Linked DNA regions of Sporomusa termitida. Each later gene encodes a partner of the first gene's protein in a complex. Links are inferred from orthologs where the notes say so. Each region holds a gene or a part of one and is shown in the gene's direction. Other genes may lie near its edges. The genes, in order: uvrB and pcrA.

What was found.
Region 2: the proteins of uvrB (region 1) and pcrA are in contact, whole or in part, in a crystal structure (PDB 7EGT), measured with the Thermus thermophilus proteins. The link is inferred for Sporomusa termitida from one-to-one orthologs. Residues at the interface, in WP_096411307.1 of Thermus thermophilus: Glu23, Leu25, Arg26, Asp27, Gly28, Glu29, Arg30, Phe31, Arg55, Glu326, Asp327, Phe328, Glu379, Ser382, Gln383, His398, Gly400, Arg401; in WP_096412145.1 of Thermus thermophilus: His654, Arg656, Phe657, Gln666, Asp668, Glu669, Lys680, Arg681, Leu682, Ser683, Lys685, Tyr686, Ala687.

The regions. Positions count from the first base shown.
Region 1 is NZ_CP036259.1:3,471,822-3,487,547, reverse strand. The notes cover bases 7,348-10,245. They hold uvrB (excinuclease ABC subunit UvrB), read left to right. Parts: upstream 7,348-7,688; coding sequence 7,689-9,803; downstream 9,804-10,245. Other genes in these bases: uvrA (excinuclease ABC subunit UvrA), read left to right, coding at 9,991-10,245; SPTER_RS16335 (PDZ domain-containing protein), read left to right, coding at 7,348-7,619. Outside these bases: SPTER_RS16370 (transketolase), read left to right, coding at 1-114; SPTER_RS16365 (transketolase family protein), read left to right, coding at 302-1,243; SPTER_RS16360 (site-2 protease family protein), read left to right, coding at 1,324-2,064; cell division ATP-binding protein FtsE, read left to right, coding at 2,196-2,882; permease-like cell division protein FtsX, read left to right, coding at 2,872-3,759; SPTER_RS16345 (murein hydrolase activator EnvC family protein), read left to right, coding at 3,777-4,907; SPTER_RS16340 (S41 family peptidase), read left to right, coding at 5,037-6,146; more of SPTER_RS16335, read left to right, coding at 6,375-7,347; more of uvrA, read left to right, coding at 10,246-12,825; excinuclease ABC subunit UvrC, read left to right, coding at 12,850-14,646; rd (rubredoxin), read left to right, coding at 14,722-14,880; SPTER_RS16310 (DUF3231 family protein), read right to left, coding at 15,261-15,726. UniProt on the Escherichia coli protein: The UvrABC repair system catalyzes the recognition and processing of DNA lesions. A damage recognition complex composed of 2 UvrA and 2 UvrB subunits scans DNA for abnormalities.
Region 2 is NZ_CP036259.1:2,881,282-2,897,115, reverse strand. Bases 8,409-11,414 are described here. They hold pcrA (DNA helicase PcrA), read left to right. Parts: upstream 8,409-8,803; coding sequence 8,804-11,026; downstream 11,027-11,414. Other genes in these bases: ligA (NAD-dependent DNA ligase LigA), read left to right, coding at 11,052-11,414; SPTER_RS13680 (putative Se/S carrier protein), read left to right, coding at 8,438-8,674. Outside these bases: SPTER_RS13730 (DUF1538 domain-containing protein), read left to right, coding at 1-40; SPTER_RS13725 (DUF1538 domain-containing protein), read left to right, coding at 59-823; SPTER_RS13720 (P-II family nitrogen regulator), read left to right, coding at 875-1,564; SPTER_RS13715 (cation:proton antiporter), read right to left, coding at 1,740-2,951; SPTER_RS13710 (cation:proton antiporter regulatory subunit), read right to left, coding at 2,954-3,451; SPTER_RS24795 (hypothetical protein), read right to left, coding at 3,563-3,703; SPTER_RS13705 (TIGR03915 family putative DNA repair protein), read right to left, coding at 3,781-4,608; SPTER_RS13700 (putative DNA modification/repair radical SAM protein), read right to left, coding at 4,592-5,911; SPTER_RS13695 (LysR family transcriptional regulator), read right to left, coding at 6,084-6,971; YedE family putative selenium transporter, read left to right, coding at 7,119-8,189; SPTER_RS13685 (sulfurtransferase TusA family protein), read left to right, coding at 8,196-8,357; more of ligA, read left to right, coding at 11,415-13,079; Asp-tRNA(Asn)/Glu-tRNA(Gln) amidotransferase subunit GatC, read left to right, coding at 13,135-13,425; Asp-tRNA(Asn)/Glu-tRNA(Gln) amidotransferase subunit GatA, read left to right, coding at 13,444-14,904; Asp-tRNA(Asn)/Glu-tRNA(Gln) amidotransferase subunit GatB, read left to right, coding at 14,909-15,834. UniProt on the Escherichia coli protein: A helicase with DNA-dependent ATPase activity. Unwinds DNA duplexes with 3'-5' polarity. Translocates on single-stranded DNA with 3'-5' polarity. Initiates unwinding more efficiently from a nicked substrate than double-stranded DNA.

The DNA.
Region 1 (15,726 bases):
GTCAAAGGCAAAGGCGTCTGCAAAATGGAGAATGTCGCCGACTGGCACGGCAAAGCCCCCAGCCGGGAAGAATGCGAACTGTTCTTGGCAGAGCTGGAAGGACTGGAGGATTAAACCCCCACCGTTCTTTTTAAAAAACTATGAATATACACGCGGGTGGCTATGAATGTCCAGATGCTAGGCGCGACGAGGACGTGACCGCAGTCGTACTGGGAAGTACGTCGGAGGGAACGCCCGCAGGAGCAACAACGCAGATGGGCGTTCAGAGCCGCCCGCCCACGAAAGAGGTGCAAGGTAAAACATGGCTAACCAAGCGACTAGGGACGCCTACGGTCTGGCCCTTAAGGACCTGGGCGAGCGTAATAAAAATGTCGTGGTGCTGGACGCTGATTTGTCCAAATCCACGAAGACCAATGTATTTGCCAAGGCTTTTCCTGACCGTTTTTTTAATGTCGGCATTGCCGAGCAGAATCTGATGGGTACTGCCGCCGGCCTGGCAGCTGCCGGGAAGCTGCCTTTTGTATCCACCTTCGCCATGTTTGCCACCGGGCGGGCGTTTGAACAAATCCGCAACTCCATTTGCTACCCGAAGCTTAATGTTAAGATTGCCGCCACCCATGCCGGGTTGACGGTTGGTGAGGACGGTGCCTCGCACCAGTCGGTTGAGGATATTGCTATTATGCGGGCGGTACCGAACATGACGGTTATTGTTCCGGCCGATGGCACGGAGACGAGACAAGCCATTGATTTTGCCGCCGAGTACCAGGGGCCTGTATATATCCGTTTGGGCCGGGCCGCAGTACCTGATCTGTTCGGTGAGGCGTATCAGTTCCAGCTTGGCAAAGCCGCCCTGCTGACCGACGGCGTGGATGTGACGATTATTGCCTGCGGCATTATGTCGGCACCGGCCCGCCAGGCGGCCGGGCAGCTTATTTCCCGGGGAATCAGCGCCCGGGTGCTGAATATGGCTTCGATCAAACCGCTTGATAAAGAGGCCGTTATTGCTGCGGCCCGGGATACCGGAGCCATTGTTACCTGTGAAGAGCACAGCATTATCGGCGGCCTGGGCAGTGCCGTGGCTGAAGTCGTTGTGGAAAACTGCCCGGTGCCGCTGGAAAGAGTCGGGGTTATGGATACTTTTGGCGAATCAGGCACACCCGGTGATCTGCTGAAAAAATATAATCTGACCGAGGACGCGATTGTTGCTGCCGTCCAGAAGGCCGTCAGCCGTAAAAACGCCTAAGACGGCTGAAGCATGAAAGAAGCCCGCCCCTGCATATGTATTATGTAGGGGCGGGCTCAATTTTTTTTAGGAGGGGTTGTGTGAACAACTGGACAGTAATCAACCTGGCTCGCCGGGTGCTGCGCCGGGCCGGGATCGGGTTTGTTGGTCTGCTGGCGTTGATACAGATGGGCGGCGCCCTGTCGACAGCCGCCTCCATGCTGGTGTCGCTGGCTTTTTATGCGCTGGCCTTCGGGGGCCGGTTTGCTCTGGGGTTTATTCTGCTTTTACTGGTCCATGAACTGGGGCATGTTGTCGCTTCCCGCATTGTCGGCCTGCGGGCCACCGGGCCGACCTTTATCCCCTTTATCGGCGCGGTCATTAGCTTAAACCGGGCCCCGGTCAATGCCAAAATGACGGCTAATATTGCGATTGGCGGTCCGGCGGCCGGTACCCTCAGTGCTTTGCTGTGCCTGGCATTTTATTTCTGGAGCGACAGTATGCTGATACTGGTACTGGCATACACGGCCTGCCTGCTTAACCTGTTTAACCTGATTCCCTGCGCGCCGCTTGACGGGGAACGCATTGCCGCTGCCATCTCCCCCCGCCTGTGGTGGATTGGCAGTCTTGTTATTGGCGGTGTTTTTCTGTATACCCATAATATATTCATCTTAATTATTTTCCTGTTTTCCCTGTTTGAGTTGTGGCGGGGGGAAGAGCATCAGGACAGTACTTATTATCAGCTGACGGCCGCCCAGCGGCTCAAAGTGGCCTGGTGGTATTTCGGCTTGCTGAGCGTACTGGGAGTAACCACTTTATATACGATGGAATTGCTGAAATAATGTAATATTCTGGAAAAAATACAGCTGTCAGGGAATGATTATTATCAAAAATTAAGGAGGTTTTTCCCAAAACATGTCGAATACAACAAATTGCTTTAAGTCGTGTAATTAACGTTGGAGGTACTTTAGGATTGATTACCATGAGTGAAGTGTCGAAAGTATATCATAACGGCTCGGTCGCTTTAGCTGATGTTTCCGTAGAGATTGGCAAAGGGGATTTTGTTTTTGTAGTCGGTCCGAGCGGCGCAGGCAAATCGACCTTCATTAAACTTATTTTCCGGGAAGAACTGCCTACCAGCGGGCGGCTTGTCGTTAACGGGCGTAATGTTGTTGCGATGACAGCCGCCGAGGTGCCTTATCTGCGGCGGGGCCTGGGCATTGTCTTTCAGGATTATCGTCTGCTGCCGAATAAAACCGTCTTTGACAATGTGGCTTTTGCCATGCAGGTGATTGAAGCGTCGCGGCGGGAGATGCAAAAGCGCGTTCACAATGTGCTGGAACTGGTCGGCCTCAGGCATAAATTGCGTACATATCCGTCAGAACTGTCCGGCGGGGAACAGCAGCGGGTCGCCATTGCCCGCGCTATTATCAACAATCCGGTGGTGGTGATTGCCGATGAGCCCACCGGCAATCTTGATCCTGATACCTCCTGGGAGATCACGAAGGTATTTGACAGAATTAACAAAGCCGGCACCACCATTGTGATGGCTACTCATGATAAGACGGTGGTTGATGCCATGAAGAAACGGGTGATTGCTATTGAAAAAGGCCGCATTGTTCGTGATCAGGTAAAAGGGGCTTATGGTTATGAAGATTAGAACCTTTGAATATTTTGTGCGGGAGGCTATTTCCTCACTCCGGCATAACGGCCTGATGAGCATTGCCTCCATTAGTACAGTAGCGTTGTCGCTGCTGATTTTAGGCATGTTTTTAATTATGATCCTTAATCTTAACCATATGGCCTCAACCCTGGAAACCCAGGTTCAGATTACCGTATATCTGGAGGATTCCTTATCCGACCGGGACATGCGGGCGCTTGGCACCAGGATAACCAAGCTGAACGGGGTTACGCAGGTTATGTTTGTCGATAAAGAGCAGGCGTTGGTTAAGTTTAAAGACAGACTGGGTGAACAGCAGGGACTGCTCACCGCCCTGGGGGATACCAACCCGCTGCCTAACTCTTTTGAGGTAAAGGTGGACAGGCCTGAGGATGTTAAGCCGGTAGCGGCGGCAATCAGCCGGCTTACCGGGGTCGAAACCGCCAAATATGGTCAGGAAGTGATTGAACAGCTATTCAGCCTGACAAAAATGATCAGGATCGTCGGCCTGCTGCTGATTGGCTTTCTGGCGCTGGCCGCCTTGTTTATCATTGCCAATACCATCAGAATTACTGTGTTTGCCCGCCGCAAAGAGATCGGCATTATGAAGTATGTTGGGGCAACCGACTGGTTCATCCGCTGGCCGTTTATGATTGAAGGCATGATCTTAGGGTTTGGCGGCGCCCTGTGCGCGGTGCTGGTCCTGAGCCAGACCTATAGCGCCCTGACCGAAAAAGTTTACGAATCACTGGCCTTTCTGCCGCTGATTCCGAAGAGCCCGTTTTTAACCCATATCAGTATAGTGTTGTTAGTCGTGGGGGCGGCCATTGGCGCCCTGGGCAGTACGATTTCACTTCGCCGCTTTATGAAGGTGTAACAGGAGGGAGAACCCTTGTGAGCAAACGAATATTGTCTTTAGGCCTTGTTGTCCTGCTGACGGCCAGCGTAATTGGTACGGCGCTGGCTGATGAAATTGATCAAAAACAGCGGCAGCTGCAGACCGTTCAGCGGGAGATGGCGGCCCAGCAAAGCCGGGCCGCCCAGGCGCAGCGGCAGGTTGACAGCGTATCGGACCAACTGCGGACAATTCAGGGCGACCTTGATAGCGCAGTTGCTGAATATAATGCTATTTTAGCCAAGCTGGCAGCGACGGAGCAGCAAATCGAGGTAAACACCGAATTGCTGGCTAAGGTTGAAAAAAACCTGGCTGAGCGCAGCCAGATTCTCAATAAACGGATGCGTGACATTTACAAAAACGGGCAGGTTAATTATCTGGATGTGCTGTTGGGGGCTGCCGATTTTACTGATTTTACCACCAGGGCCGATTTGCTCAAACGGGTCGTTAATCAGGACCTGGCCCTTGTGGCCCAGGTTAAGGCCGAACGGGAGCTGGTTGTGCAGAAACGGGCCGAGCTGGAGCGGGACAAGGCGGCCATCGCCCAGCTCAAAGACCAGGCTGCAGCCAAAAGACTGGTTATTGAAGCCAGCCGGGATGAACGGGAAAGAGTGCTGGATTCGGCGGTGCAGGAACGGGATACGGCCGAGCGCGCCTACCAGGAATTAATGGAGACCTCGCGTCAGATCGAGCAAATGCTCCGTAATATCCAGACCGGCGGCCCGGCCGGGGCGGCAGGCGGCAGCGGCGCGCTGATCTGGCCGGCCGCCGGCCCGATTACTTCCCCCTTCGGCTGGCGTGTACATCCGATCTTCGGTACGCAGCGTTATCACAGCGGGATTGATATCGGCGCCGATTACGGGGACTCCATTCTTGCTGCCGACAGCGGTACCGTTGTCTTCAGCGGCTGGATGGGCGGTTATGGCAAGGCCGTTATTATCAATCATGGCGGCGGCATCTCGACGCTTTATGCCCACAACTCGGAACTGCTGGTGGAAGAAGGGTACCGGGTGCAAAAGGGACAGCTGATCTCCCGCTGCGGCAGCACCGGTTATTCAACCGGGCCGCACCTGCATTTTGAAGTCCGTGAAAATGGTACGCCGGTCAGTCCGCTGGGATATCTGCCCTAGCGCAAGAATATTTATCGGCAATTTGACATATAGTTAAAAATATAAAATGAAAAGGGATAAGTCCGGTATTGAACCCGCGACTTCAGCGAGGTGTATTGATTGAGCCGCCGTAAAATAATTTTTGGTGCAGTGCTATTGGTTTTAGTGACATTTTTGACAACCTCGGCCGGATTCCTGTACCTGATGAATGCCTGGTCCTCGGATGTGATCAGCACTGTCCGGGTATTGCGGGCCCTGCAGGTTGTCAAGGCCCGCTATGTTGAGGAGGTCCCGGTTGAGACCCTGATGGCCGGGTCCATCAAAGGGATGGTCAATTCCCTGAATGATCCGCATTCTATTTATATGGATGCCAAAATGTTTAAAGAATTCATGATTGAGACCGAAGGGTCTTTTGGCGGCGTGGGCATTGTTATCGGCACCAAGGATAAACTGCTGACCGTTGTGGCCCCGATTGAAGGTACCCCGGGCGAAAAGGCCGGCATCAAAAGCGGGGACCAAATTCTCAAAATTGACGGTCAGGATACCAAAGACCTGGCCCTGGACGAGGCTGTCAGCAAAATTCGCGGCCCCGAAGGCAGCAAAGTTGTGTTAACTATTCTGCGGGGCCAGGAACTGCAGGAATATACCCTGACCCGCTCGAACATCCAGATTAAAACTGTCGCCGGCAGAATGCTGGAGAACAACATCGGCTATATCCGGATAGCGATGTTTAATGAAAATACCGGCAATGATTTTATCCACAAATTGCAGGAGCTCGAACAGGAAGGCCTCCAGTCGCTGGTGCTTGACCTGCGGGATAACCCGGGCGGGCTGTTGGATGAAAGTGTTAAAGTTGCCAGCCAGTTTGTACCCAAAGGCCCGGTAGTCTCTGTGGTTACCCGGGACGGGCACCGGGAGACTCATTCCTCCCATCTGCCGGCCGCGAAATACCCGGTAGCTATCCTGGTTAACGGCGGCAGTGCCAGTGCCTCGGAGATTGTGGCCGGAGCTGCCCAGGATACCGGTGTGGGTACCCTGATCGGCACCAAAACGTACGGCAAAGGGTCTGTCCAGACTGTTATCCGTCTTGATGAAGGCTCAGCCATTAAACTGACGATTGCCAAATATCTCACCCCGAAGGACCGGGCGATTAATGGCGTCGGCATTGAGCCTGATATTCAGCTGGAATTGACCGAAACCCAAGACAATAAAGATATACAGCTTGATAAAGCGGTTGAGGTTTTGAAAAGTAAAATGTAGGGATCAGGTTGGTTTATAGTGACTATAGACCAACCTTTATCTTCCTTCCCGGCCTGGTCCTTCATCTCCCGCAAAACCAATGATAATTGCGGAGCTTTTCCGCACTGCTTCGTTGTCGTCGCATTACAGATTGCCGAGCGAAAAAATCTACGCCAATTATTCTATCGGTTTTAAGAAAGACGAAGTACTGTATTCTCCGGACTAAAGCTTGTTTGAGGTGAGGACAACTTGTTTCCGTGGTCAGATATTACGCTGCTTATTATCCGTGGGGCCCTGGGGATCATCTTCAATTTTAATTTCCTGCTGATCCTGGCGCTGGTGGGCTATCAGTACTGGCAGACCCAGAAGCGGCAGCTGCAGATGTTTGGTGTGTATAACTACACCTTGTCCCAGCAGATCCTGCTGGCCGGTTTTTTTGGCCTTATCGGCGGCATAACCGGCAGCTTGTTGTTAACCCTGGTCGGCGTTACCCTCAATCAGCTGGGGCTGGCCTATATCTGGCCGGTAGCTTTGCTGCTTATGTTTATCAATATGCGGTTTTTATGTTTTGCCTATGCCGGCGGTCTGGTGGCTCTGGCCAGTGTGCTGTTTGGCTGGCCGGAGGTGGATGTGCCGCAGGTACTGGCCCTGGTGGCTGTACTGCATATCACGGAGAGCCTGCTGATTGCCATCAGCGGCGGCTACAGTTCGATGCCGATGATTATCAAAAAGGCTGACGGCCGGCTGGTCGGGGCTTTCAGCCTGCAGAATTTCTGGCCGCTGCCGCTGGTGATCCTGGCCGCGGTGGCCGTGCCGACCGGGAACGCCGCCGGCGGCGGTATGATCAATATGCCTGAATGGTGGCCGTTGCTGCCGTTGGCTGAGGAACCGCCGGCCGGTTCCGGCTGGGTCTATGTCATGGCCCCGGTAGTGGCGGCCCTCGGCTATACCGACATGGCCATCGCCAGTCTGCCCCGGCAGCGACGGTGGCGGTCGGCCCTGAATCTGGCGATATACAGCCTTGTTTTGTTAGCACTGGCGTTGCTGTCGGCGAAATATTCCTGGCTGATGGTGATTGCCGCCCTGCTGTCGCCGGTTGGCCACGAACTGCTGATTCAACTGGATAACCGCCGGGAACTGCAGGCCCCGCCCCGGTTTGTTCCCCCGCCTTACGGCATTATGGCCCTGGATACGGTTGTCGGTACACCGGCCGCCAGGATCATTAAGCCGGGTGATATTATTACCCATCTGGCCGGTATGCCTGTTAACAACCGTTTCGAGCTGGCCGCTGCCATCAGTCACACGCCTGACCAATTCAGCCTCAGCCTGGAGCGGGATGGCCGGACCCTGGTGAAAGAGGTCCGGTTTACCCGTGGTCAGCGGCGGCTGGGGATAATTCCGGTGCCGGACGGGGACGAGCAGTTTTATGCGGAAATGGCGACTGAGCGCTACGGGCTGCTCGACTGGGTGCTTGATAAACTTAAACGCCGCTAACAGAGGAATGAATCGCTAGATGCCGCCAGTCTGGCTGGCGGCAAGTTAAAAGTCGGTGAGGTGAGGCGAATGGCAACTGTACCCAAACTTAATACTGTCCATACGGAAGGGGGGATTCCTTTTACAGTGGAAGCCCCGTTTATACCTACCGGTGATCAGCCGGCCGCGATTGTCCAGCTTGCTGACGCTATCCAGGGCGGTGACCGGGCGCAGGTCCTGCTGGGGGCTACCGGTACCGGCAAAACCTTTACCATTGCCAAGGTTATTGAAAAGGTACAAAAACCGACCCTGGTGATTGCCCATAACAAAACACTGGCCGCGCAGCTGGCCAGCGAGTTCAAGGAATTTTTTCCCAATAATGCGGTAGAGTATTTCGTCAGTTATTATGACTATTATCAGCCGGAAGCCTACATTGCCCAGACCGATACCTATATTGAAAAAGATGCTTCCATTAATGATGAGATAGACAAGCTGCGCCATTCGGCCACCAGTTCGCTGTTTGAGCGGCGTGATGTCATCATTGTCGCCAGCGTGTCCTGTATTTACGGCTTAGGCTCTCCCGATGAATACCGGGGGCTGGTGCTGTCACTGCGGCAGGGCCAGATCAAAGACCGGGATGAAATCCTGCGCAAGCTTGTGTCTATCCAGTATGAGCGCAATGACTATAACTTCAGCCGGGGCACCTTCCGGGTGCGGGGGGATATTGTTGAGATTTTCCCGGCTGCTTATGGCGAGAAGGCCTTACGGATCGAATTGTTCGGTGATGAGGTCGAACGGATTCTGGAGATTGATACCCTCACCGGCGAGATTATTGCCGAGCGTAAGCATATTGCTGTTTATCCGGCTTCCCACTATGTAACGTCGCGGGAAAACATGCTGCGGGCCGTGCGGGATATTGAGAGCGAGCTTGAGGAACGCCTGGCCTGGCTGCGGGCTAACGGCAAGCTGCTGGAAGCCCAGCGCATTGACCAGCGCACCCGCTATGACCTGGAAATGATGCTGGAAATGGGTTACTGCTCAGGGATCGAAAATTACTCCCGCCATCTTACGAACCGCCGGCCCGGTGAATCCCCGTTTACCCTTGTTGATTATTTTCCGGAAGACTTTCTGATCGTGATTGATGAGTCGCATGTTACCCTGCCGCAGATCCGGGCGATGTATGCCGGTGACCGTTCGCGCAAAGAGGCTTTGGTCGAAAATGGCTTCCGGCTGCCGTCGGCGTTTGATAACCGGCCGCTGACCTTTGCTGAGTTCGTGGCCCGGATCAACCAGATTGTTTATGTCTCGGCCACACCCGCCGCCTATGAACTGCAGGAAGCCAGCCAGGTAGCCCAGCAGGTTATCAGACCGACAGGCCTGATTGATCCGGAGATTGAAGTACGGCCCATAAAAGGGCAGATGGATGATCTGCTGGCTGAGATTAAGCTGCGGGCTGCCGGCAATGAGCGGGTACTGGTAACGACCCTGACGAAAAAGATGGCGGAAAACCTGACCGAATACCTGAAGGGCATGGGGATCAAGGTCAATTACCTGCATTCCGATATTGCGACAATTGAGCGGGTGGAGATCATCCGTGACCTGCGCGCCGGTGTCCATGACGTGCTGATTGGCATCAATTTGCTGCGGGAAGGGCTTGATTTGCCGGAGGTATCCCTGGTGGCCATTCTGGATGCCGATAAAGAGGGCTTTCTGCGGTCCGAGACCTCGCTGGTGCAGACCATTGGCCGTGCCGCCCGCAATGCCCACGGCAAAGTCATTATGTATGCCGACCATATTACCGACTCCATGCGCCGGGCGATGGGGGAGACCGAGCGCCGCCGGGAGATTCAGCTGGCCTACAATGTTAAACACGGCATCACCCCGCGGACCATTGAAAAACGGGTGAAAGAGCTGATTGAAACAACTAAGGTGGCCGAGACGCCTGCCGCCTACAAAACCGACCGCATCGGCAATATGGGCCGGGACGATATGCTGGAACTGGCCGCCAATCTGGAAAAAGAAATGCGCCAGGCCTCTAAGCTGCTCGAGTTTGAGCGGGCGGCCGAACTCCGGGATATGATTGTGGAGCTCCGGCAAAAAGCCGGGGCCGGACCGGCCAAAGCCAAAGCCACCGGCGGCAAAGCACCAAGGCGCCAGAAAAATACAAGGAATGAGCCGCCAGACAGCAACAGAACCGTAAAATAGACCCAGACACCCGGCGTTATTGCCGGGTGTATATTATATTGATATTGTTCCTGGTCATTTGGAACAGGATAAGGCCAGCATTTTTGTTAACAGTGAATGCTACCATTATGCGGCGAATACTGGTATAATAGTAAAGTCGAATAATCAATATCAGTTAATAGATAGTAGCATAAAGAGGGGAACCACCATGACAGACAGCATTATTATTAAAGGTGCCAGACAGCACAATTTAAAAAATATTGACATAACAATCCCCCGGGACCGGCTGGTCGTTATCACCGGTCTGAGCGGTTCAGGCAAGTCCTCACTGGCCTTTGACACCATCTATGCCGAAGGGCAGCGCCGCTATGTGGAGTCATTGTCGGCCTATGCCCGGCAGTTTCTGGGCCAGATGGACAAACCTGATGTGGATTATATAGAAGGCTTGTCGCCGGCGATCTCGATTGACCAGAAGACTACCAGCCGCAACCCGCGGTCGACAGTCGGTACGGTAACTGAGATCTATGACTACCTGCGGCTGTTGTTTGCCCGGGCCGGCCGTCCCTATTGCCCCAAATGCGGCAAGCCTATCAGCCAGCAGACGGTGGAGCAGATCGTTGATCAGCTGCTGGCATTGGGTGAGGGGGCCAGGCTGAGCATTATGGCGCCGGTGATACGCGGCAAAAAAGGCGAGCATCAGAAAATCCTGGAAGACATCCGTAAGAACGGGTATGTCCGGGTGCGGGTGGATGGTGAGATCCGCGATATTACGGAAGAGATTAAGCTGGAAAAAAATAAGAAGCATACCATTGAGGTGGTTGTCGACCGGATTGCGGTCCGGGACGGCGTAGCCGCCCGCCTGGCCGATTCTATCGAAACGGCCCTTAAACTGGGCGGCGGCATCCTGACGGTTGCTGTCGGCGGCACCAATGAGCTGATGTTCAGCCAGAACTTTGCCTGTGTGGACTGCGGCATCAGCCTGCCGGAGATTGCGCCCCGGATGTTTTCCTTCAACAGCCCCTTTGGGGCCTGTCCCGCCTGCACCGGTCTGGGCAATAATCTGGAGATCGACCCGGCCCTGGTCCTTCCCGATCCGGGCAAAGCCTTTATCGACGGGGTCATTGCCCCGCTCAGCAAGAGCTCTAATTCCTACTTTATGTGTCAGCTGGAGGCGGTGCTCGAACACTTCGGGCAGACGCTGTATGACAGCTGGGAACAGACGCCCGGGCCTGTCCAGGAGGTTATCCTCAATGGCGCCGGTCAGGCAAGATTTACATTCCGCTATGAGAATATGTATGGTGAAACCAAAACCTATCATTCGACTTTTGAAGGGGTTATCCCCCTGTTGTCCCGCCGCCACCGTGAATCAACCTCCGACTGGGCCCGGGAAGAGATTGAAGAGTATATGAGCTCCAAGCCCTGCCCGGCCTGCAAGGGGGCGCGGCTGAAGCCGGAAGCGCTGGCAGTCCGGATCGGTACCAGGAATATCAATGAAGTGACCCGGATGACGGTAGCGGAATCGAAAGAGTTCTTTGGCCAACTTGAACTGACGGCCCGCGAAGCGGTGATTGCCAATCAAATCCTCAAAGAAATTAATGCCCGGCTGGGTTTTTTACTCAATGTCGGCCTCGATTATCTGACCCTGGACCGGGCGGCCGGTACGCTTTCCGGCGGGGAAGCCCAGCGCATCCGGCTGGCCACCCAGATTGGTTCAGGGCTGGTGGGGGTGCTCTATATCCTGGATGAGCCCAGCATTGGCCTGCATCAGCGCGACAACAACCGGCTGCTGGCTACCCTGAAGCACATGCGGGACCTGGGCAATACGCTGCTGGTGGTGGAACATGATGAGGATACCATGTATGCCGCCGATCACATTATTGATATCGGCCCGGTGGCCGGGGCCGGCGGCGGCACGGTTGTCGCCCAGGGCACGGTGGCAGAGATAAAAGCCTGCGCCGAATCGGTCACCGGCCAGTACCTGAGCGGCCGTAAAGCCATTCCGGTCCCGGCGGTGAGGCGTCAGCCCAATGGCAAATGGGTGGAGATTATCGGCGCCCGGGAGAACAACCTGAAAAAACTGAACGCCCGCTTTCCCCTCGGGGTATTTACCGCCGTTACCGGGGTGTCCGGCTCCGGCAAAAGCACCCTGGTGAATGAGATTCTCTATAAAGGCCTGGCCAGTCAGCTGTATCGCGGCAGCCATGCCCGGCCCGGGGCGCATGAAGGTCTGCGCGGCCTGGAATATATTGACAAAATTATTGATATCGACCAGTCGCCCATTGGCCGTACGCCGCGTTCCAATCCGGCAACCTATACCAGCCTGTTTGATAATATCCGGGAGGTATTCAGCCAGACGCCGGAAGCCAAGATGCGGGGCTATAAACCGGGCCGGTTCAGCTTTAATGTCAAGGGCGGCCGCTGCGAGGCCTGTAAAGGCGACGGTATTATCAAGATCGAGATGCACTTTTTACCTGATGTGTATGTGCCCTGCGAGGTTTGTAAAGGGGCCAGGTATAACCGGGAGACCCTGGAGGTCCGCTATAAAGGCAAAAGTATTGCCAATGTGCTGGCTATGGTTGTGGATGAAGCGGTTGAGTTTTTCCAGAACATCCCCAAGATCCACCGCAAGCTGCAGGTCCTGCAGGATGTTGGTCTGGGGTATATCAAACTGGGACAGCCGGCTACCCAGCTGTCAGGCGGCGAAGCCCAGCGGATTAAGCTGGCGACTGAGCTGGCCCGCCGCAGTACCGGTAAGACCCTGTATATTCTGGATGAACCGACGACCGGACTGCATACTGCCGATATCCACAAGCTGCTGGAGGTATTGCAGCGGCTGGTCGACGGCGGTGATACGGTAATCGTGATTGAACACAACCTGGATGTAATCAAGACTGCCGATTATGTTATTGACCTGGGCCCGGAGGGCGGTAACCGGGGCGGGACGATTGTTGCCCAGGGCACACCGGAGCAGGTGGTGGCTGTGCCCCAGTCCTATACCGGTCATTATCTGGCCCCGGTGTTAGCACGGGGACCGCGGCAGTAAGGGAGGGTGCCGGCTATTTCTACCATTGCTGCTGTTGTTGAGGAAAAATTGGCGCTGCTGCCTGATAAACCCGGTGTTTATCTGATGAAGGACAATAAAGACCGGATTATCTATGTCGGCAAGGCTGTCAATCTGAAAAACCGGGTGCGTTCCTATTTCCAGTCCAGCCGCAAGCAGGCGCCGAAAGTACTGGCGTTGGTAGCGCGGATTGCCGATCTGGAATACATCATTACCGCCTCGGAGATTGAAGCCCTGATCCTGGAATGCAATCTGATCAAAAAACACCGGCCCAAATACAATATCAGTCTCCGGGATGATAAAACCTATCCGTATATTAAGGTGACCAAGGAGGACTATCCGCGGGTGTATGCCACCCGTAAGGTGGTTAAGGACGGGGCCCGCTACTTTGGTCCCTATACCAGTGCCGGGGCCGTACATGAAACCCTGCGGCTGCTGAAGACGCTGTTTCCGCTGCGCTCCTGCCGGCGGCTTGATGCGAAGCGGCCTTGTCTTGAACATCATATTAAACGCTGCCTGGCTCCCTGTGCCGGTAAGATCGATCAGGCCGCCTACGGGGAGATGATTAAGGCGGTGGGGCTGTTTCTGGAAGGCCGCAGTGATGCTGTTGTTAAAAACCTCCGGCGGCTTATGGCGGCGGCGGCGGCGGAACTGGCGTTTGAACAGGCCGCCAGGCTGCGTGACCAGCTCACGGCGGTGGAAAAGATTATCGAAAAGCAAAATATTGTTACAGGCAGCGGTGATCAGGATGCGGTCGGCCTGGCCCGGTCGGCCGCCGGCATTTGCGCCCAGGTTTTCTTTATCCGCAGCGGTAAAATGGTGGGCCGCGACCACTTTATGCTGGCTGGTGGCGAAGATGAGACCGATGAGGCTATCCTGGCGGCTTTTCTCAAGCAGTATTATAGTAAGGCAGCGTTTATTCCCCGGGAAATCCTGCTGCCGCTGGCTGTGGCTGAGCAGCAGCTCCTGTCAGACTGGCTGAGTTCAGTCAAAGGCAGCCGTGTGCAGGTGGAAACACCGAAACGGGGGACGAAAAAGGATCTGGTCAATATGGCGGCAGGCAATGCGGCCAATGTATTGCAGGAGCAGGCCGTGCGGCAGGAGGCTGACTTTGACAAAACAACCGGGGCGGCGGCTGAACTTGGACACTATTTAGGTCTGCCGGCAGCTCCTGACCGGATTGAGTGTTTTGACATCTCCCATATTCAGGGTTCGGAAACGGTAGCCTCCATGGTGGTATTTGAGGGCGGACAGCCGAACAAAAATGAGTATCGCCGCTATAAGCTGAAAACAGTGGAGGGCAAGCCTGATGATTTTAAGTCGATGCAGGAGGTCGTGGGGCGGCGATACCGGGAGGCGCTTACCAAAGGCCCTGTTCCCGATTTAATCATTATTGACGGCGGCAAGGGCCAGCTTAGCTCCGCCCTGCCGGTGATTCGCGCGGCCGGGCTTAGTACAGTACCGGTTGTTGGTCTGGCCAAAGAATTTGAGCATATTTTTTGCGAGGGCAGCAGCGAGCCGGTGATCCTGCCGCGCCATTCCCAGTCACTGTATCTGGTGCAGCGCATTCGCGATGAGGCCCACCGCTTTGCCATTACCTATCACCGGCAGCTGCGCTCGAAACGGAACCTGGTGTCCGTTCTTGACCATATCCCCGGCATTGGTCCCAAACGGCGCAAAGCCCTGTGGGATCACTTTGGCAGCCTGGCTAAGATTAAAGCCGCGGCAATCCCCGAACTGACAAAGGTAGAGGGGATGAGCACACCGGCCGCCGAGGCGGTGTATAACTTTTTCCGCCGGTAATTTAGTTTGCAATCCTGTTCCATAAATAGTAAAATATAGACAGGCATTTCAATTAGCGAAGAGGAGTGATTGTCAGTGGAAAAATATAAGTGTATGGTATGCGGTTATGAATATGATCCAGCAGAGGGTGATCTGGACCATGGCGTTAAACCGGGAACGGCCTTTGCCGATGTTCCCGAGGATTGGCAGTGCCCGATTTGCGGGGTAGGCAAAGATCAGTTTGAGAAGCTGTAATAGATAGAAAAAAGTCGCGCCGGGCGCGACTTTTTTTATACTATGAGAATTTATAAATTTTGCGAGGCTGAAAGTCCTTATAAAATAAGGGGACCAAGGTCAATGCCCAGCTTGAGCAGAGACGGTGCCCCCGCACCCCCGGTAACCCCCCCGGCCCTTTGCCGGAAAAAGCGTTCCGCAGGAGAAAAGCCGGGCGGTATGCCGTTAAGAAATCCGTACTGTTTGAGCGCAGCGAGTTTCGGATTTTAGGAATACCGCCCGGCTTTTCAGCTTTTGGAGGCTCTGGGCCTAGACTTTTTGTTACTTTTGGGGCAATGCCAAAAGTAAAACCAAGCCCTTTATTCCACCGTTTTAGGGCTGACAAGCTACTAAAGAGAGAACTAATGAGAAATTTTATTAAGATGCGGCAGCCAGCCTTTTTTCAGCATAAGCTGTAATAAGCGGTAGTCAAAGTCCAGGCCGTCATCCAGGGCCTTACGGTACATGAGGGCGACATCCAGCTGATAGGACTGGTGCAGGCCGGTCAGGATGACCGCTTGCGAAGCCTTGGCCATTGTGCCGACGGCAATGGCGATTTCCCTGTCGGTCAGCCGGGCATCGTCCGGGATATTAAGCGGTGAATCGTGCAGGTTGCGTTTGATAAAATGGAAACCCGGTGTGTGGCCATCAGTGCTGGCCAGCTTGTCTTCCGCCTTTTCGATAGTCATTGCCACATGCTGGTCAATCGCTTCCTTAACAAGGGCCTTAAGCTCCGGGTCATTGGTATGATTGTACATCACCTGCAGGAGCGAGATGTTGAAGCGGCCCTGAGCAACGACGCCGTATAAGCCGGCAGCCTCAATGTAG
Region 2 (15,834 bases), 590 kb from region 1 along the record:
GTTCTATGATTCGTCGGACACACAGTATCTTCCCGCGTAGGCTGTCGAAATCACAAACATGTCCGGTTTGTTCAGTATGTTTGGCTGGGCCATGTGGCATACTCTGCTTGAAGTAGCCATCATCCTGGTGCCAATTTTGGGGATGTTTTTAATCTTTCAGATCACGAAACTGAAGCTTTCCCGCATTGAACTGATCAAGATATTCGTAGGGCTCATTTATTTATTGGTGGGGCTTACCATATTCCTGTCCGGGGTGAACAAGGGGTTTATGCCCGCAGCGGTTGCCTTGGGCGAGGCTATAGGCCAGCTTTCCTATAATTGGATTCTGATACCCATCTCCTTGGTCATCGGCGCCTGCGTGGTGCTGGCAGAACCGACGGTTTATGTGCTGGTAAATCAGGTGAGAAAGATCACCGACGGGGCGATATCCCGGAGGCTGCTGCTCTCTGCCATGGCGCTGGGCGTCGGTATCGCCATGAGCCTGTCGATAGTGCGTATTTTAAGCGGCCTTTCCATCTGGTGGTTTTTGCTGCCGGGGTATACCATTTCCCTTGCGCTCACCTTTTTTGTACCTAACATCTTTGTGGGCATTGGCTTTGACTCCGGTGAAGTGGTCACAGGCGCGATGAGCGCGGCGTTTGTCATTCCCTTTGCCATTGGCGTATGTTCAGTGATTCCAGACCGCAATGTGGTTGTGGATGCTTTCGGCATTGCGGGCTTAATCACCATGATCCCGCCCATTATTATACAAACAATAGGCCTCATCTATAGCAACAAACTGAAAAAGGCCAAGGAGCTGGAGGCTGCTGGCCAGGAAGCATAGCGCCGGAACAACTGAGGCAATGTAGCAGCCTAAAAGGAGAGGATTATCGTTATGCAATTGGAAAAACACAGTCATTTGGCGATCAGCCTTCTATGGGTAATATGCGACTCGAACCGGCGCGAAAAAGTAACAAATATCCTGAAACAGTACGAAACCTTCTGCAGCCTGGTTACTCATGGAAAGGGCACGGCTAACTCCAAGATTTTAAATTATCTTGGCTTGGGCGAATCGGAAAAGGTGGTCTTTTTTAGCATCCTGCCTACAAATACCGCCTGGGAAATAATGGACAAAATAGATGAGAAACTGGAAATGAAAAAACCGGGGAATGGAATATTGTTTATAACGCAGGTACATCAGGGATGCTACCGTAAGCCTGTTGAATTTGTTAGTAATGCAAACGGAGGGGTGACGATGGGGCAAGATTCTGCGCATAATCTAATTATAGTGGTGCTTAACCGCGGATACAGCGAAGACGTTATGGATGTGGCCCGGGCGTATGGTGCCAAAGGCGGCACGGTACTGCACGCGCGCAGTTGCGGCATGGCGGAAATGGAAAAATTTTTTGGGGTGACAATCGTCCCTGAAAAAGAAATGCTGATGATCGTGGCCCCGAACAGTGCTGCTAATGCCATCATGACCGGCATTGCTGAAAAAGTCGGTCCCACTACTGATGCGTGCGGGATTTCTTTTTCATTGCAGGTAAACGGTGTAAAGGGCATCCAGACAGCCAAATTAGAATAGCGCTAGCAACAGATCCACTAGTGATTCCGGATAATGATAAATCCCTCCCGGGTATGGGAGGGATTTATCATTATCAAGAGACACTGTCAAAAGTTGATCGTGCCATTTTCTTCGCTGCTAGTTGATAAGAGCGTGCAGACTGAATTAAGTCGTTCTATATTGAATTTGGCTTTTATCACTCTTGTTTAGCCAAATTTTTAGTGGCAAACTTAAAGATACTGTTAAGCCATTTGTAGATTGTTTTTGATTCTTTAGTCATTAAAGGCCCTAATATCGCCAGCAGCAATACATACAAAGCTGCAAAGGGCTGTAAAATCGGCAGCAATCCGCCTGCTTTTCCCAGATTAGCAGTAATGATGGAAAACTCGCCGCGGGAAACAATGGTGAGCCCTATATTGGTAGAAGCTTTCGCTGATAAACCCGCAGTTCTTCCAGCCAGTAAGCCGGCAACTAAATTACCGATAATAGTGATAACAACCGCGCCAAGGGTCAGCCAAAAAGCTCCTAAAAGATTAAACGGATCAATCGACAAGCCAAAGCTGAAAAAGAACATGGCGCCGAAAAAATCCCGAAAAGGCAAAATTATCCGTTCAATTCTATGTATATGCTCGGTTTCCGCAAGAATCAAACCAGCCAAAAGAGCGCCAATAGCCTCGGCAACATGAAGGGTTTCGGAAAAGCCGGCAATTAAAAACAGTAGCGAAAAAACCATCAGGATAAACAACTCATTAGACTGAACGGATAAAACCCGATTTAAAAACGGTGTAATTTTACGGCCGACGACCAGCATTCCCAGGATATATATCAGGGCAACTGCGGCAGCGCCGATAATTCCCATGAGCGAGGTAGCACCACTCAGCAATAACCCGGACAGAATTGATATATATACTGCCAGAAAAATGTCTTCCACCATAATAATCCCCAAAATCATTTCCGTTTCGGGATTGGCGGTACGTTTTAGGTCAACAAGCACTTTGGCTACGATGGCACTGGAAGAGATCGTTGTGATCCCGGCTATAACCATAACTTCTTTTATTGAAAATCCGGCGGCCATAGCGTACACTAACCCTAATGTGAAATTGATCGCTAAGTAGATCGTACCGCCAATGGCGATGGAGCGCCCGGCGCTAATCAATCGCCCTACCGAAAACTCCAGCCCCAAATAGAACAGTAGAAACAAAATGCCCATTCTGCCCATGAAATGGATGGTTTCAGCGCTTTCAATAAAACGGAAATCCACAATCCCGACATGGGGGGCGTGAGAACCGACTAACATACCAACAATGATGTAAAAGGGAACAATCGAAGAGCGAAGCTTGTTGGAAATCAACCCGGCACAGGCTAGGAGAGCAATCGCCACGCCTATTTCGAATACTAGTATTTCCATACTTATGATTCCTTGTGAATCAGGAGATTTTTCAAAGCCTTAATTTGTTTTCGATCTCCGGCCACCACCAGCATGGCATCGGCTTTAAGAATATGCTCCGGTCCCGGACTAACCGTCTGCGTTTGGTCCTTTTCCACAATCGCAATAATCGTTGCGCCTGTTTTTTGACGGATATCTAACTCACCAATACATTTACCGATGCAAGGCGAGCTGCTTTCTAATTTATACCATTCAATAATCAAATCATTCAAAGCCATCTCAATTGTTTCCAATGCTTTGGGCTTATATGTCATACCGCCAACAATGGCAGCAACTTGCCGCGCTTCGTCATCCTCAAGTGTAAAGGTCGAGATCATTTCATCCGGATCTTTGGGATCATACTGATAAATCTCCCTGCGACCGTCATCATGAATCACAAAAACCAATAGATCCCCTCCGCGCGTTAACATTTGATATTTCTTGCCAATTCCCGGAAGATTAGATTCTTTAATACTAAACATGTAATTCCTCCTAAGTTATAACATAATTTCATTGTATTAATTTTATGTAGAAATTCTCTAGATAAATGAAGATAATTACTAGCTTTTGGTGGTATTATTATATATAAACACTTAATAAAAGTCAAATAAAGTTAGTTGCCCCGCGCTGTATTCCAGCCTCTCGCCGGCCGGGATTAAAAGCCCCAGAAACGCAGCCGGTTTAAGCCCCACCGCCGGCGTAAGCGCAAGGATCAGGCAGGCTTGCTCAGCCAATGGCGGCAACTCCATTCACTTGGTTTGGCGGGCGGTTAAGCCAGGAACCGGGCTTAAACACTTGCAAAAAGACAATATCAGGGCAATTTTTCCTGTACAGGAATGGGCAATAATGTCCGGCCGGCGTCAGGCAGCTTAGGCCGGGCCTCTTTAGGCCGGCTGCCAAACTCCGTCATGTACGTCCAGTACCGTTTGGGCATATGGCTCATGCGGCAGGTTGGATTATACCGCCCCTCAATCGCGATGGTATCATAAAATAGTTGCCAGAGTTCACGAAACCGTTGTTCCTCGGCATCTGCTGCCGGCAGATCAAGCGAACTGATGGGAATGACGGCCGACTGGTAGGGCTGATATACCAGTCCCATGCCATGGGTTTTATCATAGATTAAAAAGCGTTCTTCCGGATAACGTTCACAAAAATGCTGCGTCAGCAGCGGCAGTACATAATTTTTGGGTTCGATCTCACCGACCAGGACGTTGCTAAAAATGGAAAAACGCAGGAAGCCTTTAAACAAATGACTTTCCCGCTCTAAATGTTTTACCGCCCTGCAAAGTGTGCCGACCACGTTATCGGTCAGCATATTCATCACCGACGGGCCGTTGCGGTAGCCAAGCCGCAGGAAGAGCAGGATATACAGCTCTTTTTGCCCCAGGCAGGTTAAAAAGGCCTGTTGGATAAAGACCAGCGCTGCCGGGCCCAGTTTTTGGGGAATAGAGGCCAGTACCCGGCCGGCTTTTTGGCTGTCAGTTGGAATCTCTTTGGTCGAAAAGAGCAGCGGCTGAGCTGTAGCCGCTACCAGGATATCAACGGGAATTTCTTTTTTTTCGTAACTTTCAAAGACACAGCACAATAAACCGTCAAAGCTGCCGTCATAGCAGTAAATCAGATCAGACCCGGCCGGCATTGTTGCTAGCCTCCTGTGGTAGGGGGCGCAGCGCCGGCTGGTGAAAGAGCGAGAGCTGTTCCGGCCGGCTGGCAAATTGGGAATGATACAGTTCCAGTGTTTTAGCCGACAGCAAAGAGCGGAGCATGGCATTAGGGGTGTTTTTTATGCCGTCGGCGGTTTTGCCGGCGCAGGTGATAAAATACTGCGCCCGTTTGAGGACAACCCCCAGCTTTTTCAGGTTGTCGAAATGGAGGGAGGTTGTACGGCGGGCGGTTACTATCCGCTGGGCGCTGGTTACGCCGATGCCCGGTACCCGCAGTAAGTCACGGTAGGAAGCCCGGTTAACCTCCACCGGGAAGGAATCCATATGGTGAAGGGCCCAGTTGCATTTAGGATCAAGATAGGGATTGAAACTTTGCTGCTGCTGATCAAGCAGTTCGTCAGCAGCAAACCCGTAAAACCTGAGCAGCCAGTCGGCCTGATAAAGCCGGTGTTCGCGCCACAGCGGCGGGGCTGTATCCAGGGCGGGAAGGAGGCTGTCCACAGCTACCGGCATATAGGCGGAGAAGAAAACCCGTTTCAATTGATATCTTTTGTACAGATTTTCCGTCAGGTTTAGAATCTGATAATCGGTGTCGGCCGTAGCCCCGATAATCATCTGGGTGCTTTGGCCGGCAGGAACAAATTTGGGTGCATGGCGGTACTTTACTATATCCCGCGAGTTCTCCCGGATCCGGTTCTGAATATGACCCATAGGGGTAAAAATGGCATGCTTTGACTTATCCGGTGCCAGCAGCTGCAAACTGTTTTGCGAGGGTAATTCGATATTCACACTCATCCGGTCGGCCAGCAGGCCCAGACGGGTAATCAGGGCACTGTCGGCGCCGGGAATCGCCTTGGCATGAATATAACCGGCAAAGCGGTATTCCTCACGCAGGATACGCAAGGTCTCTATGATCTGTTCGCAGGTGTAGTCCGGATTTTTCAGCACGCCGGAGCTTAAAAACAAGCCCTCAATATAATTGCGGCGGTAAAAGTTGATAGTCAGTTCAGCTAATTCCCGGGGTGAAAACATGGTTCGCGGGGTGTCGTTTGAGCGGCGGTTAACGCAGTATTTACAATCATAAATGCAGATATTGGTCAGCAGCACTTTGAACAGGGAAATGCAGCGCCCATCGGCGGAAAAGCTGTGGCAGATGCCACAGGCGGCGGCACTGCCGATACCGCCGGCGGCGGCTTTTTTATTTACGCCGCTTGAGGTGCACGCCACATCATATTTTGCCGCATCGGTTAAGATCTTCAGTTTGTCGAACACATCCACATTCATCAGCTCCTTGCATGCTCTTATTATACCCGAGAACATACGTTCTAGTAAAGAGGGATAATAATATTTTAGCAAGCAGAGGCTTATAGAAGCAGCTGACTGGCGGGGTTGAATTTTTATCGGCATTCAGACCAGCTGGCTGCGGCAGCGACGGCGCTGAACCAGGCCGTTATTTCTGCGCAATGAGATACTGCCAAAATCGGTCCAGACAGGCCGGCAGCAGCGACTGGCGGCAAACCGCATAAAACTGGCGCTCGATTACCGGTATCGGCAGCGGCAGGGAAATTAGCCGGCCGGACATAAGCTCAGCCTCAACCGCCCACGAAGAGATAAAGCCTACGCCGATTTTATTCAGGATAGCCGCTTTTACCGCCTGATTGCTGCCGGCTTCCATAACAACAGTAAGCTCGTCCCGGTTAATGCCAAAGCGGGCCAGGGCATCCAGGGCTGAGCTGATGGTGCCTGATGATTTTTTTCGTAAAATAAACGGCAATGTCAGGACCCAGTCTTTTATCGGGCTAGCGCCGGCCACTGATTGATAGTCTGGGTGGGCGACAAGCAACAGTTCGTCCGTCCAGAGCGGCTGGCTGATCAGGCTGTCGTCCGGCTTGGTGCCGACTACAGCAATAGGGAATTCACCCCGCCTAAACTTTTCCAGGATGGTATGACTGTCGCCGGTTATGAGCGATATGCTCAGGCCGGGGTTGCTTTTCAGGAACTGAGCCATTAGCGGCGGGAGGATATAATCGGCGGGGATTGTGCTGGCACCAAGCAGTATCCGGCCGGCCGAACCCTGGGCCATGGCTTGAATTTCTTTGCGGGCAGCGGTCGTCAGGTCATTTATTATCCGGGTGGTCTGATACAGTCTTTCGCCATATATGGTTAAGGAAACACCTTTGGATGTCCTGAAGAACAAGGGGCAGCCAAAACTTTTTTCCAGGTTATCAATGTGAAAGGAGACTGTGGGCTGAGTGAGTTCCAGCCTTTTGGCCGCAGCAGAAAAGCTTCCCTCTTCAGCAACATAGGAAAACACAGTTAAAGATTGGATATATGACATGCGCTCACCTCAACAATTTAGTATGGTGTTAATAATTCGTAAGCAGGGATAAATTATCCTGTTAAAGCCTGGCCGGGGAGGAATATATTTGTTTATATATAATATTTATGGTGGTATTAAAAATTTTCTGTATATGGGGTGAGGGAATTGAACTGGTTGATTATTGTCACAGGCGTAGTTTTTGGTCTCGGGGCGGTGTTGCTGGTCAAGTTTGGTAATCCCGGCAATTATGGTTTTTGTGCCGCCTGTCAGTTGCGGGATATTGCCGGTGCAGTGGGGCTTCATAACACAGCCACCCTGCAGTATGCCCGGCCTGAGATTCTGGGGTTCGTCCTTGGCGCTTTTGGTCTGTCCCGCGCTGGCGGCGAGTTCAGAGCCAGGGGCGGCTCCAGCCCGCTCGTGCGCTTTGTGCTGGGAATGGCGATGATGCTGGGGGCGCTGGTGTTTTTAGGCTGTCCCCTGCGGGCCATCCTGCGGGTGGCCGGCGGCGATCTCAACGGCATCACCGCCCTGGCCGGCTTTATTGCCGGTATTGGGGCCGGGATCCTATTCCTGAAGCGCGGTTTTAATCTGGGACGAGCCTATACCTATACCGGCGGGAGCCGGGTGACCGGTTATCTGGCGGCAGCAGCGGCCCTTATACTGCTGATTGGCGTAAGTATGGAAGCGGGTTTTTTGCACTTCAGTGTCCAAGGGCCAGGTTCTATGCATGCTCCAGTCATACTGAGCCTGGTCGCCGGTTTGGCCGGTGGTGTCCTGGCCTGGCGTACCCGGATGTGCCTGAGTGGCGGTTTTCGCGATTTTATGCTGGCCGGGGATACATCGCTGCTTAAAATCTACGGGGTTATGTTCGCCGCCGCCCTCGCCGGCAACCTGTATTTCGGGTTCTTTAAGCTAGGCTTTGCGAACCAGCCGCTGGCTCATACCATGCATATCTGGAATTTTCTTGGTCTGTTCCTGACCGGTCTGGCAGCCACGCTGGCCGGCGGTTGTCCGCTTCGTCAGCTGATACTGTCCGGCGAGGGCAGTACGGATGCAATGTTTTGCGTGCTCGGCATGCTGGCCGGGGCCGGTATAGCCCATAATCTTAATGCGGCCGGTTCAGCGGCCGGTGTCGGCATCAACGGGCAGATTGCCGTCATAGCCGGTATTGCCGTAGTTGCCGGCATTGGCTGCCTGTTCAGGGAAAAACTTGTACCGGCAGGTAAAGGAGTTTGATAAACCGTGGCGAATACTCTTGACGTACGGGGTCTAAGCTGCCCCCTGCCGCTGCTCAGGACCCAAGCCGCGCTGGCTGACAGCAGTGTCCGCATCCTGGCGGCTGAGCCTGGAGTTAAAGAAAAAATAATAAAATATGCCAGGTCGCAGAAGCTTCATGTTGAATGAGCCGGGGCCGGCGGTGAATATACTATTAACATAGCCAAATAGCGGTCAATGATGTTGCCGGTTTTAGAAAGGGTAGATATATGCTCAGTTGTGTCATTACATTTCCGTCCGTCTATCACGCCTTCCGGGCTAAAAAAATCTTAAGAGAGAACGGTATCCTGGCCGAATTAATCCCGGTGCCGCGGGAACTGAGCGCATCCTGTGAAGGCCTGGCCGCTCAGGTTGCCGAGCACGAGGTTGACAGGGCCGTTGAGGTATTGGGGGCTAAAGGGATTGCCATGCTGCAAAAGGGTGTTAAGCTGATTCAGGCCTATTGAAATTGAGAGTAAATGCAGTATTCGTGAGAGTCTGGGCAACAGGCTCTTTTTTCTTTCCCGGCGACAGGAAAAAGGGAAGCGATGGAGAAAATAAATATGTTTACCCTACTCTGATTGAGGGAGGAAGCTATGAATAAAATTTATGACCGCCTGAACCCGGCCCAGCAGGACGCTGTCGCCCACACCAACGGACCGCTCCTGATTATGGCCGGGGCCGGTTCAGGCAAAACCAAGGTATTGACGAGCCGGATTGCCAACCTGCTGGCGCAGGGGGTGGCGCCTTACAATATTCTTGCTATCACCTTCACCAACAAAGCCGCTGCGGAAATGAAGGAACGGGTAACAAGCCTTGTCGGTCCGGCGGCCCGGGATATCTGGCTGAGTACATTTCACGCCTTTTGTGCCAAATTCCTGCGGATAGAGATTGAAAACCTGGGCGGGTACAACCGCAATTTTGTTATTTATGATGCCAGCGAATCCCAGACACTTATCAAGAACTGCATTCGGGACCTGAATCTGGATGATAAGCAATTTACCCCCGGCGGTGTCCAGGCTACGATCTCGAATGCTAAAAATGCCCTGCAGGATGTACGGGAATTTACCTCTCAGGCCGATAATTTCTATAACCTCAAGGTGGCTGAGGTATACAAGCTGTATCAGAGCAAACTAAAAGTACATAATGCCCTGGATTTTGACGATCTTTTGATGCTGTCGGTTGAATTGCTGGAATATAATGCCATGGTTCGGGAAAAATATCAGGATAAGTTCCATTATATATTGATTGACGAATATCAGGACACGAACCGGGCCCAGTATCTGCTGGCCCGGACCCTGGCGGCCAAATACCGCAACCTGTGTGTTGTCGGCGATGTTGATCAGAGCATTTATGCCTGGCGGGGAGCGGATATTCAAAACATCCTGGATTTTGAAAAAGATTATCCTGATGCCAAGGTCATCAAACTGGAACAAAACTACCGGTCGACGCAAACGATTCTGGATGCTGCCAATGCGGTTATCGAAAACAACTGCAACCGCAAGGCCAAGTCATTGTGGACCGATAATCAGGCCGGTGATGCAATCACTCATTACCTGGCCATGGATGAGCGGGACGAGGCCCGGCATATTGCCGATACCATCATTAAGCTGAATACGGTATACCGCACACCTTATAAGGATATTGCCATCCTGTACCGGACTAACGCCCAGTCCCGGGCGATAGAGGAAGGCCTGCGCAACGGTGCGATCCCCTATACGATGGTGGGCGGGCTGCGCTTCTATGACCGCAAGGAAATTAAAGATATCATGGCCTATGTTAAGCTGGTGTTTAATCCGGCCGATGCCATCAGCCTGCTGCGCATCATCAATGTGCCGCGCCGGGGCATTGGCGACACTACCATTGGGCGTCTGGCCGATTATGCGGCCCACAACGAGGTGCCGCTGTTTGATGCCGTATCCAATCCTGACCTGGTTCCGGGCCTTACCGCCCGGGCCAAAAATCAGCTGGAATCATTAGCTGCCCTGATTTTCAACCTGATGGCCTGCCAGCATACCCTGGCGGTAGCCGACCTGCTGGAAAAAGTGATGCGCGATTCAGGGTATCTGGCGGAGCTGGAAATCGACAGTGACCCTCAGGCGGAGACCCGGATTGAAAACCTGAAAGAACTCAAAAGTGATGCCAAAAAATTTGCCGAAAATGAAGAGGATAACACCCTGGAAAATTTCCTGAGCCATGTGGCCCTGTTGACAGATACTGATAAAGCGGAAACCGGTGATGACAAGGTTACGCTGATGACCCTGCATTCGGCCAAGGGCCTGGAGTTTCCCACCGTATTCCTGGCTGGTTTGGAAGAGGGGATTTTCCCTCATGTCCGCACCCTGATGAATGAACAGGAGGTCGAGGAGGAACGCCGGCTGTGTTATGTCGGCATTACCCGGGCGGAGCGCAAATTGTTTGTTTCCAATGCCAGACAGCGTATGATCTATGGTAATTCGGTATGCTACGCGCCCTCCCGCTTTTTGGATGAGATTCCACCGGCGCTGATTGAACGGTATGCGCCCCGGCGCCCCGGCTATTTAGCCCCTGTGCCCGGCCGCCCGGCCGCCGCAACCGTGATGCCGTCCCGGGCGATGCCCAAACCGGAGCTGATTTTGCTCAAGGACCAGGTTCAGTCTGGGGCTCAACCTGTCAATACCGACTGGAAGCCGGGGGAAAAGGTCTATCATGCCAAGTGGGGCACAGGCACGGTTGTTGCCGTCACCGGCAGCGGCAGCAGCCTGCAGCTTAGTATTGCGTTTCCTAATGAAGGCATAAAAAAACTGCTGGCCCAAATGGCACCAATCAGCAGGCTGTAATATACTCTTTGCGGGGGTTAACAATGTGAAGACAGAGATACCGGCCAGCCTGGCGGCTGCAGCGCAAGCCATTGAGGAATTAAAAAAGACGATTCACTATCACAGTCACCGTTATTATGTACTTGACAGCCCTGAACTCAGTGATGCCGAATACGACCGTCTGCTCAGGCAGCTTATTGACATTGAGACCGCTTACCCTTCCCTCATAACGCCTGATTCACCAAGTCAGCGGGTGGGCGGGGCGCCGGCCGGCGGCTTTGAACGGGTTGCCCACCTGACCCCGATGTTTAGTCTGGGCAATGCTTTTTCCGCGGACGAGCTTAAAAGCTTCGATGCCCGGGTCAGAAGCGGGCTTGACAGTGATGAGGTGGAATATGTTGTTGAACTTAAGATAGATGGTTTGGCCATGAATCTGGTGTATGAGAATGGCAGGTTAGCCCGGGGGGCTACCAGGGGCGATGGCACCTATGGCGAGGATGTAACAACAAATATCCGCACCATCCGGTCGGTGCCGCTGGTTTTGCATGCTGCCGGCAGGATGCCGCCGCTGTTGGAGGTGCGGGGCGAGGTATTTTTACCCAGACGTGAGTTTGACCGTCTCAATCAGCTCCGGGAAACTGCCGGTGAAGCCCTGATGGCTAACCCCCGGAATGCAGCCGCCGGCTCCATCCGCCAGCTTGACCCGAAAATCACGGCTGAGCGGGCGCTGGATATCTTTATGCACGGTTTGGGGACCGAAGAGGGGCTGGGAGTGGCAACCCATGCGGCCATGCTGGCAAAGCTGCAGTCCCTGGGCTTTAAAATCAATCCTCATTACCGGCTGTTTACTAATATTGACGATGTTGCCGCCTATTGCGAAAGCTGGTCCGAAAAGCGGATTGACCTGCCCTACGACATTGACGGCCTGGTGATTAAGGTCAACAGCCTCGCCAGCCAGCGCGTCCTGGGGTCCACGGCCAAGGACCCGCGCTGGGCCATTGCCTATAAATTCCCGGCCGAGCAGGCCACCACGGTTGTGGAAGATATCTTTGTCCGGGTCGGCCGTACCGGGGCCCTGACGCCAACCGCGGTTTTGCGGCCGGTGCGGCTGGCCGGCAGCACTGTCAGCCGGGCTACGCTCCACAATGCCGATTATATTGCAGAAAAAGACATCCGCATCGGTGATACGGTGGTTGTCCATAAAGCCGGCGAGATTATTCCCGAGGTGATAGCAGTTGTGACTAACCGCCGGACAGGCAGTGAATTACCCTTTGTTATGCCGTCTGTCTGTCCGGAATGCGACCAGCCGGTTGAGCGTGAAGCCGGCGAGGTGGCCCATAAATGTGTCAATTCCCGCTGTCCGGCCCTGCTGCGGGAGGGGCTGATTCACTTTGTTTCCCGGGATGCCATGAATATCGACGGTTTGGGGCCGGCGGTCATTGCCAGCCTGCTGGCCGCGGGGCTGGTACGGGATGCCGCCGATCTGTACCGCCTGCAGCCTGCAGCTTTGGCCGCTCTGGACCGGATGGGGGAAAAATCGGCCCAAAATCTGGTGACCGCCATTGAGGCCAGTAAAAAGGCCGGTTTAGCCCGCGCCCTCTTTGCCCTTGGCATCAGGCATGTCGGGGCTAAGGCCTCGGCAATCCTGGCCCGGCGGTACGGCGACATTGACAGGCTGGCGGCAGCCAGTGCGGAAGAACTGCTGACAATCGACGAGATTGGTCCCAAAATTGCTGAAAGTGCGGCCAGTTATTTTGCTGATCCTGTCAATTTGGCTTATATTGAAAAACTTAAAGCCGCCGGCATTAAACTGACGGAAGAGACGCAGGCGGTAAGCCAGGAACTGGCCGGTAAAACTTTTGTCCTGACCGGTACGCTGTCGATGGCCCGTAAAGAAGCCGAAGAGCTTATTACCGCCTGCGGCGGCAAGGTGTCGGCGGCTGTCAGCAAAAAGACCAGTTACGTTGTTGCCGGTACCGAGGCCGGCAGCAAGCTTGACAAAGCGCAGGCACTGGGAATTACGGTTCTGGACGAAGAACAGTTCCGGATGCTGGTACAAAAGCCGCAGGCATGATATAATATCTGTTATTGAAAATATTGGCACGTTTTGCCTTGAGGAAGGGGATTTTATGAAAATTGACCGCCAAGCTGTTGAAAATGTAGCCCTCTTATCCCGGCTGGAGATGGCACCTGAGGAACTGGACGCCTATGCCGTACAGCTTAACGCTATCTTAGAATATGCAGATATCTTAAATAAGCTTGATACCGATGGCGTTGAGCCGACAGCCCATGTGCTGCCGCTGCAAAATGTCATGCGTCCGGATGCGGTCAAGCCTTCATTGCCGCAGGCACTGGCCTTGGCCAATGCACCGGAGGCCGAGGACGGCTACTTTAAGGTGCCGAAGATCATGGAAGGGTAAGGATTGGAGGTCAGAACAGTGAAATTGTTTAAACAGACAGCACATGCCCTGCATTCTATGCTGGTAAAAAAAGAAATATCGGCCGTGGAGCTGGCGCAGAGCAGCTTGGCCAGAACCGATGAGGTTGAGCCTACCATACGTTCTTACATAACCGAGACCAGAGAGCAGGCGCTGGCTCAGGCTGCTGCCGTCGACGCCAAAATCGGGCGGGGCGAGGCGATCGCGCCGCTGGCCGGCATCCCCGGTGCCATTAAAGACAATATCTGCACCCGCGGGACCAGAACGACCTGTGCTTCCAAAATTCTGGCCAATTTCGTTCCTCCTTATGATGCCACGGTCGTAGACAAGCTGGCCGCCCAGGGGGCTGTTGTCACCGGCAAGGCCAACTGCGATGAGTTTGCCATGGGTGGCTCCACGGAAAACTCGGGCTTTTTTGTTTCCCGCAACCCCTGGGATACCGACCGGGTTCCCGGTGGCTCCAGCGGCGGCTCGGCCGCGGCGGTGGCCGCCGGCGAAGCGGTGTGGGCTCTGGGCTCGGATACGGGCGGTTCCATTCGCCAGCCTGCCGCCTATTGCGGCAATGTCGGCCTGAAGCCAACCTATGGCCGGGTTTCCCGCTACGGTTTGGTGGCTTATGCCTCGTCGCTGGATCAAATCGGCCCGATTACCCGGGATGTTACCGACTGCGCCCTGGTGCTTAATGCCATTGCCGGTTATGATGCCAAGGACTCGACTGCCATTAATATCGACGCCCCCGATTATACCCGGGCGCTTGTGAATAATGTTAAAGGTCTCCGGGTCGGCCTGCCTAAAGAGTATTTCGGCACCGGTATTCAGCCGGAGGTTGCAACCACTATCAAAAAAGCGGTTGATCAGCTGATCGCCATGGGCGCTGAGGTTAAAGAAGTGTCCCTGCCGCACACCGAGTATGCCCTGCCGGCCTATTACCTGCTGGCCCCGGCTGAGGCCAGCTCCAATCTGGCCCGGTATGACGGCGTGGGCTTTGGCCACCGGGCGCCAGGCACTGATATTATCGACATGTATAAGAAAACCCGCAGTGAAGGCTTTGGGCCGGAGGTAAAGCGCCGCATTATGCTGGGCACCTATGCCCTCAGCTCCGGTTATTATGATGCCTATTATTTGAAGGCCCTGCAGGTCCGGACCCTGGTCAAACAGGACTTTGACCAGGCCTTTGCCGAGGTTGATGTACTGGTTACGCCGACGGCGCCGACTACGGCCTTTAAAATTGGCGAACTCAGCGACCCCCTGGCAATGTACCTGCAGGATATCTTCACCATCCCGGTTAACCTGGCCGGTCTGCCCGGGATATCCATCCCGTGCGGTTTTGTTCACGGCCTGCCTGTCGGCCTGCAGATTATCGGCAAACCGCTGGCTGAAGCTGCAATTATCCAGGCGGCTTACACCTTGGAACAGGCTAATGATTACCATACGCGTTTTGCGCCGCTGGGGGAGGTTTAACGCCATGAAATATGAAACAGTCATTGGACTGGAAGTCCATTCCGAGCTAAAAACCCAATCGAAAATATTTTGCGGGTGCAGCACCCGCTTCGGGGCCGACCAGAATACCAATGTGTGCCCTGTTTGCCTGGGTCTGCCGGGGGTACTGCCGGTAATTAACGAAAAGGTGGTGGAGTTTGCCGTCCGGGCCGGTTTGGCGCTTAATTGCCAGATCCTGCCGTTTAGTAAATTTGACCGCAAAAACTACTATTACCCGGATCTGCCCAAGAATTATCAGACCTCACAGTATGATCTGCCGATTGCCGTCAACGGCTATCTGGACATCGAGGTCAATGGCGAGACCAAACGCATCGGCATTACCCGGGTCCATATGGAGGAAGATGCCGGCAAGCTGGTCCATTCAGGCACGATCAGCAACAGCGAATATGCCCTGGTTGACTATAACCGTACCGGCGTGCCGCTGATCGAGATTGTCTCCGAACCGGACCTGCGCTCCCCGGAGGAAGCCAAGGCCTATCTGGAGAAAATGAAGGCCATCCTGCAGTATATTGATGTCTCGGACTGCAAGATGGAGGAAGGCAGCCTGCGCTGTGATGCCAACATCTCGCTGCGGCCGGCCGGTGCCGAGCCTTTTGGCACCAAGGCCGAGCTCAAGAACCTGAACTCGTTCCGGTCTGTGCAGCGGGGCCTCGAATATGAGGTGGAACGACAGACCGAGCTGCTCTCAGAAGGCGGCCGCGTAGTCCAGGAGACCCGTTCCTGGGATGAAAGCAAGGGTATAACCCTCTCAATGCGCAATAAAGAACAGGCCCATGATTATCGCTATTTCCCGGAACCGGAGCTGGTGCCGATCGTCGTCGATCCAGCCTGGGTCGAGAATATCCGGGCCGGCCTGCCGGAATTGCCTGACGCCCGCCAAGCCAGGCTGAT